Regions from separate parts of the Ensifer sp. ENS06 genome, predicted to be linked through region 1. Evidence: predicted binding sites of a transcription regulator. Region 1 holds the regulator's gene; the other holds the start of a gene.
The links. Region 1 encodes LexA, which represses DNA repair genes until DNA is damaged. Its sites were predicted from a motif close to TGTTCNNNNTGTGTTCNG; they were not measured.
Positions count from the first base shown of each region.

Region 2: a site for LexA is predicted at 3,618-3,635, ahead of IB279_RS24970 (helicase-related protein). Genes of this name have one in related genera too.

Region 1 is NZ_JACVBC010000001.1:1,783,457-1,788,373, forward strand. Features, by position in the region: gene IB279_RS08850 (thermonuclease family protein) at 1-325, shown strand, start outside; tRNA gene IB279_RS08855 (tRNA-Cys) at 478-551, shown strand; gene IB279_RS08860 (hypothetical protein) at 752-1,093, shown strand; gene lexA (transcriptional repressor LexA) at 1,182-1,904, opposite strand; gene IB279_RS08870 (hypothetical protein) at 2,141-2,437, opposite strand; gene IB279_RS08875 (hypothetical protein) at 2,761-3,393, shown strand; gene IB279_RS08880 (hypothetical protein) at 3,511-4,113, shown strand; tRNA gene IB279_RS08885 (tRNA-Ala) at 4,267-4,342, opposite strand; gene adhP (alcohol dehydrogenase AdhP) at 4,720-4,917, shown strand, end outside.
Region 2 is NZ_JACVBC010000008.1:187,956-192,872, reverse strand. Features, by position in the region: gene IB279_RS24975 (RNA-binding S4 domain-containing protein) at 1-338, opposite strand, end outside; gene IB279_RS24970 (helicase-related protein) at 347-3,406, opposite strand; gene IB279_RS24965 (beta-ketoacyl-ACP reductase) at 4,060-4,785, opposite strand; gene IB279_RS24960 (hypothetical protein) at 4,803-4,917, opposite strand, start outside.

The DNA.
Region 1 (4,917 bases):
CGGCATTCGCAACGACAACTGCGTGATCGATGGCGCGACCTTCGTCTTCCATGGCGAGACGATCCGCGTCGCCGATGTCGATGCACCGCGAATCCGCCAGGCAAGCTGCGACAAGGAGCGTTCGCGCGGCTTCTACGCCAAGCAGCGCCTGCGCGAATTGCTGAATGCAGGCGACTTCAGGCTGATCTCGGCGGGAGGGCGATCAGATGCCAAGGCCGGCGAGAAACTGCGCCTGGTCACACGCGGTGACCAATCTCTTGGACGTGTACTCGTTTCCGAGGGGCTCGTGCGGCCGTGGGAAGGGCGCCCGACGCCCTGGTGCTGAGATCACCTGGGAGACGATCGGCGGACATCGTCGATCGTTCTGTGGAAAGTATCCGTCCTGCAATTCGACGGCGCGTTTTTCAGAAAATGCCTCTTGCGGTTTTTCTGCAATCATTCTAAATCCGCGCCAACGCTTGGTTATCCGAGCTGTGAGGCCTCGTGGCGGAGTGGTGACGCAGAGGACTGCAAATCCTTGTACCCCGGTTCAATTCCGGGCGAGGCCTCCAAAAATCTCACCTCGTGAAGTTTGGTTTGACGTTCTGCCTTAGGGCAGCGCGGTAATATTCGCGACCCCACGTCCGCGCAAGCCACGTCTCCTATGCCTCCGTCGGATCTTATCGCTTCGGTGAATTCGGTAGAGGGGGAACGATGACTCCGCTGAGATCAACCGCATCGGTAGCGTCCGTCAACATTAAGAACGGAGGCAATGGCATCAATGAAAAAGAGACTGATCCTGACGGCGTTGGCGTGTTTTGCTGCGACCGCTATTGAGGCGCGCGCGGACGACCTGGTTTTCCAGCTGAAGAACAACACCGGCGCGGTACTGACGAATTTCTATACGTCGCCGGTCGGCGTCAATGAATGGGAAGACGATGTTTTCGGTCGGCAGGTCCTGAACCCCGGCGAGAGCATGGAGATCACGATTGCCGACGGGCGGGACGTCTGCAAATACGACATGCGATTCGAATTCGAGGAAGGCTCGGCCCTCGATACGACCGAGGACACGCAGGATCTCTGCGAACTCGGCGAATACACGATCCACGAATAAGCGATCTGGATTTCAGGTCGCCTTAAATGGAAAGAGCCTCGCCACTTTCAGTGGCGAGGCTCTTTTGATTCGGCGTTCTGCCTGGAATTCAATGGTAGCGGCGGATCAGCCCGACGAGCTTGCCCTGGATCTTCACGCGATCTGGTCCGAAAATGCGCGTCTCGTAGGCGGGGTTGGCCGCTTCGAGCGCAATCGACGCGCCCTTGCGACGGAAGCGCTTCAGCGTCGCTTCCTCGTCGTCCACGAGCGCCACGATGATGTCGCCGGGATTGGCCGAGTTGCCGTTGCGGATGATCACCGTGTCGCCATCGAAGATGCCGGCCTCGATCATCGAATCGCCCTTTACTTCGAGGGCGTAATGCTCGCCGCTGCCGATCATGTCGAGCGGAACGGTAATGTCATGGGTGTTGTTCTGGATCGCCGAGATCGGCACGCCGGCAGCGATGCGCCCCATCACCGGGACGGAAACAGACGTGCTTTCGGCGACCGGCGCCGGCTTCGGCGTGGCAGGAGCGGCGGCCGGCGGCTTTCCGAGGCTGCCCTCGATCACGCTCGGCGAGAAGCCTCTGCGCGGCTGTTGCTGGCCGGCGGCGTAGGCTTCCGGAAGCTTGATGACTTCGAGCGCGCGCGCCCGGTTCGGCAACCGGCGAATGAACCCGCGTTCTTCGAGCGCCGTGATCAAACGGTGAATGCCGGACTTCGACGCCAGGTCGAGCGCATCCTTCATTTCATCGAAAGACGGCGGTACGCCCGACTCCTTCATGCGTTCGTGGATGAACAGAAGCAATTCCTGTTGCTTGCGGGTCAGCATGGCACGTCGCTCCAGAGGCGTGAAACAAATCAAGAACAGACACTATCTGTTCCATATGTGTTCCGCAAGTGCCTAAAATTCCGTGAATTCAGGCAACTGGCTGCTTCTGTGGGGGTCGATTGGTCACTTTTGCGGGAGCGGGGCGGTTTTCGGCGACGGTTGCGTCCCAAAACAGCGCCGGGCAGGCCGGTCGCGCGCGTGATTCGAACGAATCGCGGCTCTCTTCGCGGAGAGACTTAAGTCGCTTGCGAGGCCGAGCAGGCGTCTTCGAACTCCTTCACCGTCTCGGCGCTGTTGTCTTCCGGAAGCACTGCGTCGGCCGCATCGGTCGCAACGGGCGTATCGCCGTCATAAACGAAGGACTGGATGTAGAACGCGAGCGCGCCCTTCCAAACATTGCGTCCATCGATCTGATGGCACGGCACGGCCCGTTCGAAATCGGTCTGGAGTTCATCCACCGTCGCGGCACTGAGCTTGACGTCAGGCATATTGGGCGATGCGACTATCGAAGCGAGAAGCAGGGCGGCAAGCACGGTGATCGTCCACTTGATGAAGGGGTGGGACTACGGGTTGGTAAACGATGTGAACCGCGCTTTCGTTCCGAAGTCCAGCAAGCATGGCGATCACTCTGCCATGTTCAACAGCTCTTTGCCCGCAGGCTGTGGCTGATTTGCGCCAGCCGCTCCATCTCAACCTCGTCTCGGCCGTTCTTCATGGACCGGCGCGGAGAATGCATCGGAGCTGCCAGCTTTCGCATCGGGCCTGGGGCGCGCAAAAATCCCTGCGGGGAAGGGCCTTCACCGTCTCGACAGGCCTCTAAAAAAAGATAACTTTGCGTGGAAAGTGGGGTGGTTGCATGCATAGATTGTCGTTGGTGGTGCTCGGCCTGTTGCTCACGGCTGGAGCGGCGTCTGCCGAAGAAGGGCGTTCGAATATCTGGAAACGGATCAACGCCTGGACGGTGGGATCCGATCCTTCCCTGGGAGGCTCGTGTTACGCGGCGACGAGCTATGACGCCGGCGCTATCCTTCGTATCGGCTTTTATCCGCGGGGATCGACGAACCTGGCGTTTCTTTCGATCGGCAATGCCGAATGGAAATCCATCGAGCCGCAGCGGGAATACGATGTTGCCTTGCAGCTCGACCGTGGTCGTCAGTGGCCGGCCGTTGCGTTCGGTGTTGATCTGACCGGCGCCAAGGCCCTTGTCGTCAACTTTTCCAACACCGACTTCTTTACCGAATTCGTTCGCAAGAACACCTTGGCGCTGGCCTTCGAGGGGCGCGTCGTCGCGAGCCTCAGCCTGCGTGATTCGATGAAGGCGGTAAGCGAGATGTTCAAGTGCCAGGAGGCGGTGAGCGCCTTGATCCCGAATGGCGGTCAGGGAGCGGCGAACGATCCCTTTGCGGGCGCCGGCGGCAATGCGCCGAACAACGATCCCTTTGCCGGCGGCGGCCAGACCAAGTCATCGAAAGATCCTTTCGCCATGTGATGGGCAGTCCGCTTGCCGCGGAGAGGTGAATATTCCTAAAATATTGCCTGGTATCGGCTAGGCACCCTCGACAGCGATGCGGGGACCTATCAAAATGCGGGCAAACGGGGGTTTTGCATGCGTAGATTGCTGGTCGGATTGGTAAGCTGTCTGATCGCCGCGGGATCGGCCGCGGCTGAGGAGTCCGAAATCATCAAGTGGAAGGATGTCGACGGCTGGACCGTTGCTTCCGACACCTCGATGGAGGGCTCCTGCTTCATCTCGTCGGTATTCGACGGCGGGGTCACCTTGCGCCTTGGGTTCTATCCCAAGGGCTCCGAGTCGCCGCTCTATATGAGCTTCGCCAGCGACGACTGGAGGTCGCTCGAGGTCGGCAAAGAGTACGACCTGACCTTCCGCTTCGACAAGACCGATCCCTGGAGCGCTTCGGCGACCGCTGCCGGTGATGCGAGCGAAAAGTTTCTGTTCGTGAACGTCACCGACGCCGAGTTCCTGACGGGCTTCGTGCGCAAGCGGGCCTTGGCCATCGCGTTTGAAGATCGCGTCATCGCAAATCTCAGCCTGCGCGGCACCGGCCCGGCGGCCGACGAGCTGATGAAGTGCCAGAGGGCGGTCGACGAGATCATCGCCGACGAGGGCCGCAAGTCCAAGGAGAAGAAAGCCGACCCGTTCAGTGCACCGAGCGAGAAGCGATCGGCGCGGGATCCGTTCAGCCTCTGAAAACAGGTGGCCACGGGATCGGGCAGCGTTTCGCGAAGGCCGAACGGTGGCTTAGCATGGTGGTGTCCCCGGAAAGACTCGAACTGGCGATCTGCTGATGACAAATCAGCCGCTGTTCCGATACCTCGGCAACCGGGCACCTTCTGATCGTTTTGGTGGAGCCGAAGGGAGTCGAACCCTCGACCTCCGCAGTGCGATTGCGGCGCTCTCCCAACTGAGCTACGGCCCCGTAGCATTCAGTCAACACGACCGGCGCCGATCCTGTCAATACGCGCGCCAGCGCGCCCGCTCGAGCGCCGTTGCACGATATGCGTTGTTCGATCCGGCCGGGCGCCGAAGGCAGTCGGTCTCTGAACCGCTTCTGCACTCCACCCATTGTCGAACTCTGCCGGCGGGTTTACGCTGCAACCTGACGATGGCGCTACGTGAACTGCGTTGAAATGTTGGCGGTATACGCCAAGCAGGAAATGACGTCCGGGCACTGGCTGTGAGCGCCATGATGCTCGAGCCAATTACACGATTTTCGTATGTGAGATAGGCCCCTGCCGGCCCACTGTTCCCATAAGAAACCTCTCCGTGGCCCGGCGATTGGAGGAGGATTGGCAAATGGCTCAGGCGATGAAGGCAGCCGTCGTTCGGCAATTCGGCGCGCCCCTGACGATCGAGGAAGTGGCAGTGCCCACGCCGCAGCCGGGACAGATCCTGGTGAAATACGAAGCAACGGGCGTTTGCCATACCGATCTCCATGCTGCAAATGGCGACTGGCCGGTGAAGCCCAGCCCACCATTCATTCCCGGGCACGAG
Region 2 (4,917 bases), on a different contig from region 1:
CCGCGCTCGCGCGTGGCAAGCTCGTAGGCCGACAACTTCTCCTTCGGCTGCTCTGGCGTCAGATCGTCGTAAAGCAGACGCGCTTCCTCATAGGGACCTCGCCGCTCACCCGGGCCCACGACCCGAACGATCAGACTGCGCCGGTCGAGCGCAAGTTCGAGCATATCGCCCGTCTTCAATTGAAACGACGACTGCGTCACGCGCTCGTCGTTGACGGCGACACGGCCACCCTCGATCGCCTTTTGCGCAAGCGATCGGGATTTGATCAGCCGCGTGAAAAACAGCCACTTGTCGAGACGCTGGCGCGATGCCGGGTTGGACGCAGGCTGTTTTTCCATGGTCTACCTTACTTCTTCATCTGCTCCTTGAGAGCAGCAAGCTTGGCGAAGGGCGAATCCGGATCCACCGGCTTTTCGCGACGCGGCGGACGCGCCTCGAATTTGCCCTGACCCGGCTTGCCGCCGCGGTCGTGACGATCATGACGCTCGCCGCGATCCTGACGCGGGCCGCCTTCCGGCTTGCCACCGTCATGGCGCTTGCCACGCGCCTGCTGACCACCCTTACGCCCGCCTTCACGTCCTTCGCCCTGGCCCTGGCCACGCCCGTGGCGCGGACCGCCGCGACGCTGGTCGCCCTCGTGGCGGCCACCGCCCTGGCGCTGGTTGTCCTGACGGGTGCCAGGACGCCAGAGCAGAACGGGCTTGGCTTCGACCGGCTCGCCGGTCTCCGTCACTTGGGTCTCGGTCACCTGAGCCTCAGCAGGCTGGGCCCCGTCGGCAGCGACGGCAACGTCAGCTTCGGCCTTTTCGGCCTCGGCAGCAGGTGCCTCGACGACTGCAGTCTCGGCTTCTGCCGCACTGTCGCCGGCATCGGCGTCATCAACGGCAGCGACCGGTTCCGAAGCGGCGGCAGCAGCCGCAGCACCACCATCCTGACCCATGAGGAAGGCTTGGGCCTCCTCGGCCTTGACGCTGTCTGCGCGGTAGCCGAGGCCCTTCAGGATCTCTTCCATGTCGTCGGGCGTTGCACCGAGGATCGAGAGCATGGAGGTGGTCGCTGTAAAGCGGCGGCCGTCATAGGCGCCTTCCGGACGCGGCTGCGTGCCCGGCTTCCACTGAAGGAGCGGTCGGATAAGGTCAGCGAGGCGCTCGAGGATATCGATGCGCACCGCACGCTTTCCGAGGAACCGGAAACCGGCGAGCTTGTAGAAGGTCCGCTCGAAAGACGGATCGGTAACGACAGACGTACGGCCGGCGGCGAGCATCGGGATGAGGTCGCCATAGCCGGGCTTGTCGAGGCCGTCGTTCTTCAACGCCCAGAGGAGCGTGATAAGTTCGGCCGGCGCCGGCTTCAGGAGCACCGGCAGGAAGATGTGGTAGGCGCCGAAGCGAACGCCGTACTTGCGGATCGAAGCGCGACCGTCCTGGTCGAGCGACTTGACGTCGTCTGCGACATCGCGGCGGAACAGTACGCCGAGGTTTTCGACGAGCTGGAAGGCGAGGCCCTTGGCGAGACCTTCGAGATCTTCAGCGCGCGAAATATCGTCGAGCGGCTTCAAGACCGTTCCGATGTGATGGTTCACGAAACGCTCGATGCGCGCCAGAACGTGCTCGCGGGCATTCGCCTGCAGCTGATCGTCAGCCAGCAGGATGACGCGCGGGCGCATGACGTGGTCGCTTGCCGTCAGACGGGCGACGGGATCGCCGAGCCAGCGCACAAGACCATCCGACGAAAGCGCCAGGTCGTTGTTGCCGGAAGCATGCAGCCGCGCGGCGCGTGCCTCAAACTCGAGCGCCAGCGCCTTCTGGGCAGCACCCTGCACAGCCTTGGCATCCGGGCCATCGCCGCCGGTCGCCAGCGTAAACCGGAAACCGGTTAGTTGTCCTACGTGATGACCTTCAACGAAGACATCACCATTCACACTGATTTCAGCTTCCAGCATAGCATTCTCTCTCAGGCGCTTCATGAGCACAGATGTCCTGCGATCAACAAAGCGTTTCGTCAACCGTTCATGTAGTGCGTCGGATAATCGATCTTCAATTTCCCGCGTCTTTTCTTGCCAGTGTGTCGGATCGGCCAGCCATCCCGGCCGGTTCGACACATAAGTCCATGTCCTGATCTGCGCGATTCGCGCCGAAAGTGTGTCGATCTCACCGTCCGTATGATCGGCCCGCCTGACCTGCTCGGCCATGAAATCTTCGTTTACGGTACCGCGGCGGACAAGATCCGCGTAGATCGTCGAGATCAAGTCGGCATGTTGAGCCGGTGTAATGCGCCGATAGTCCGGCAGCGCGCAGGCTTCCCACAGTTTTTCCACCCGCTCGGCATTGGTCGTGATGTCGACGACCTCAGGGTAGCGGGCCAAATGCTCGAACGCCTGCTGGTCTACTGCAGGTAGCGCCCGGGCAAGGCCGGGAACCGTCGGCGCGGCCTCAAGACTCTTCTTCAGAGCGGCAATCGAAGCGTAGTCGAACGCCTTCGAGCGCCACTGTAGCACCTTCACCGGATCGAACTCATGCGCCTCGATACGGTGGACCAGCTCGTTGTCGAAGGGATCGACGCGGCCGGTCACACCGAACGTACCGTCACGCAAGTGCCGGCCGGCGCGGCCGGCGATCTGCGCGAGTTCGGCCGGGTTGAGATTGCGGAACTGATAGCCGTCGAACTTGCGGTCCTGCGCGAAGGCGACATGGTCGACGTCGAGATTGAGGCCCATGCCGATCGCGTCGGTCGCGACCAGGTATTCGACGTCACCTTCCTGGTAGAGCGCCACCTGCGCATTGCGCGTGCGCGGCGACAGCGCGCCGAGCACGACGGCGGCACCGCCACGCTGGCGGCGGATCAGCTCGGCGATCGCATAGACCTCGTCGGCAGAGAAGGCGACGATCGCCGTGCGGTGCGGCAGACGGGTTATCTTCTTCGAACCGGCATAGAGCAGTTGCGACATGCGCGGTCGCTCGACGACGGTGATGCCGGGCAGCAACTGCTCGAGGATCGGCCGCATCGTTCCGGCACCAAGCAGCAGCGTCTCGCCGCGACCGCGCAGGTGCAGGATCCGGTCCGTGAAGATATGGCCGCGCTCGAGATCTCCGGCAAGCTGCACTTCATCGATCGCGACGAAGGACGCCGTCGTCTCGCGCGGCATGGCCTCGACGGTGCAGACCGAATAGCGCGCGCGATGCGGGGTGATCTTTTCCTCGCCGGTGATCAGCGCGACATTGTGGTGGCCGACCCTTTCGACCAGGCGCGTATAGACCTCGCGCGCGAGAAGCCGCAGCGGCAGGCCGATGACGCCGCTGTCGTGCGCAATCATGCGCTCGATCGCGTAGTGCGTCTTGCCGGTATTGGTAGGCCCGAGCACCGCGGTGACACCGCGGCCGCTCAGGATCATGGGGTGAACGGACACGTCATCGATCCCGGGCATTCAGAAATTACGGCAGCGTCTTTTCACGCTGGCGGCAAACACATGCCCACGCACCGAGCCAAACGCAAGGGGCGCCGACAACTAAAACCATCGCTTGGCATCTCTTAGCCCATTGCACCACCTGTTGTGGTCGGCGCAATCGACAATTGGAACAGCCGTGGAACGAATCGGCGACGAATCGACGACTCATTGTTATTCACTGTATGTTCACGACTACATATAGATTTCAACGCCGAACGTTGCACCACATGCTGAATCTGGAGCTGATTCCGCGCATCAGGCCCTTTGGCGCGCAACAATCCCGGCTCTGCCATTGCCTGACAGGTCCAAGGATTCCGAATCCAAGACTCTGGAAAGCCTGGAAAATTTTTCACGAAATTCGTCAGGGATTCACCCAAGGGAGAGAATGAGAATCGCAGTTTAGAGTCGCGACCAGTGCGGGAACATTCGGCAGCGACTCGCAGACCGCGCGTCATTCCACCTTTGTTCTCCACAAGATATAGTGTCTACGCCCCACTCCGGCAACGGAACTGCCAGCGCAACTTCAGGATTTCGAGCGGGATTCTCAGCGCTGCCGCCGCATGGAAACGGCGCCTCGAAAGGCGCCGTGCGGTAATGTTCGGCTTGTCTGATGCTCAGACGAAAAACTGTCCGCCGTTCGCCGAAATCGTCGAGCCGGTGATGAAGCCGGCATCGTCGGAGGCGAGGAACACCACGCAGCGGGCGATTTCTTCCGGTTCGCCGAGGCGGCCGACCGGGATCTGCGGGATGATGCGCTCGTTGAGCACCTTCTCCGGCACCGCCCGCACCATCTCCGTGCCGATATAGCCGGGGCAGATCGCGTTCACGGTAATGCCCTTGGCAGCCCCTTCCTGGGCGAGCGCCTTGGTGAAGCCGAGATCGCCGGCCTTGGCCGCCGAATAGTTGGCCTGCCCCATCTGGCCCTTCTGGCCGTTGATCGACGAGATGTTGATGACGCGACCGAAGCCACGGTCACGCATGGCCGACCAGAGCGGATGCGTCATGTTGAAGAGACCGGTGAGGTTGGTGCCGATCACCTCACCCCATTGCTCCGGCGTCATCTTGTGAAACATGGCATCGCGGGTGATGCCGGCATTGTTGACGAGCACATCGACCGGACCGAGATCGGCCTCGACCTTGGCGATGCCCTCGGCACAGGCCTGATAGTTGGAAACGTCCCATTTGTAGACCGGGATGCCGGTTTCCTGCTTGAAGGCCTGAGCCTTCTCGTCATTGCCGGCATAGTTGGCAGCCACCTTGTAGCCGGCATTCTTGAGTGCGATGGAAATTGCCGCACCAATGCCGCGCGACCCACCCGTGACCAATGCTACCCTGCTCATATGCGCCTCCCACTTGATCAGTTCAGTTTTTCGAATGCCTTCTGCATCAGCTTTTCGCCGACCTTTTGCCCGTAGAGCCCGGCGGCCGCTTGAAACTGCGGCGTAGCCAGCGCGGACAGAGCCACCTCGCAC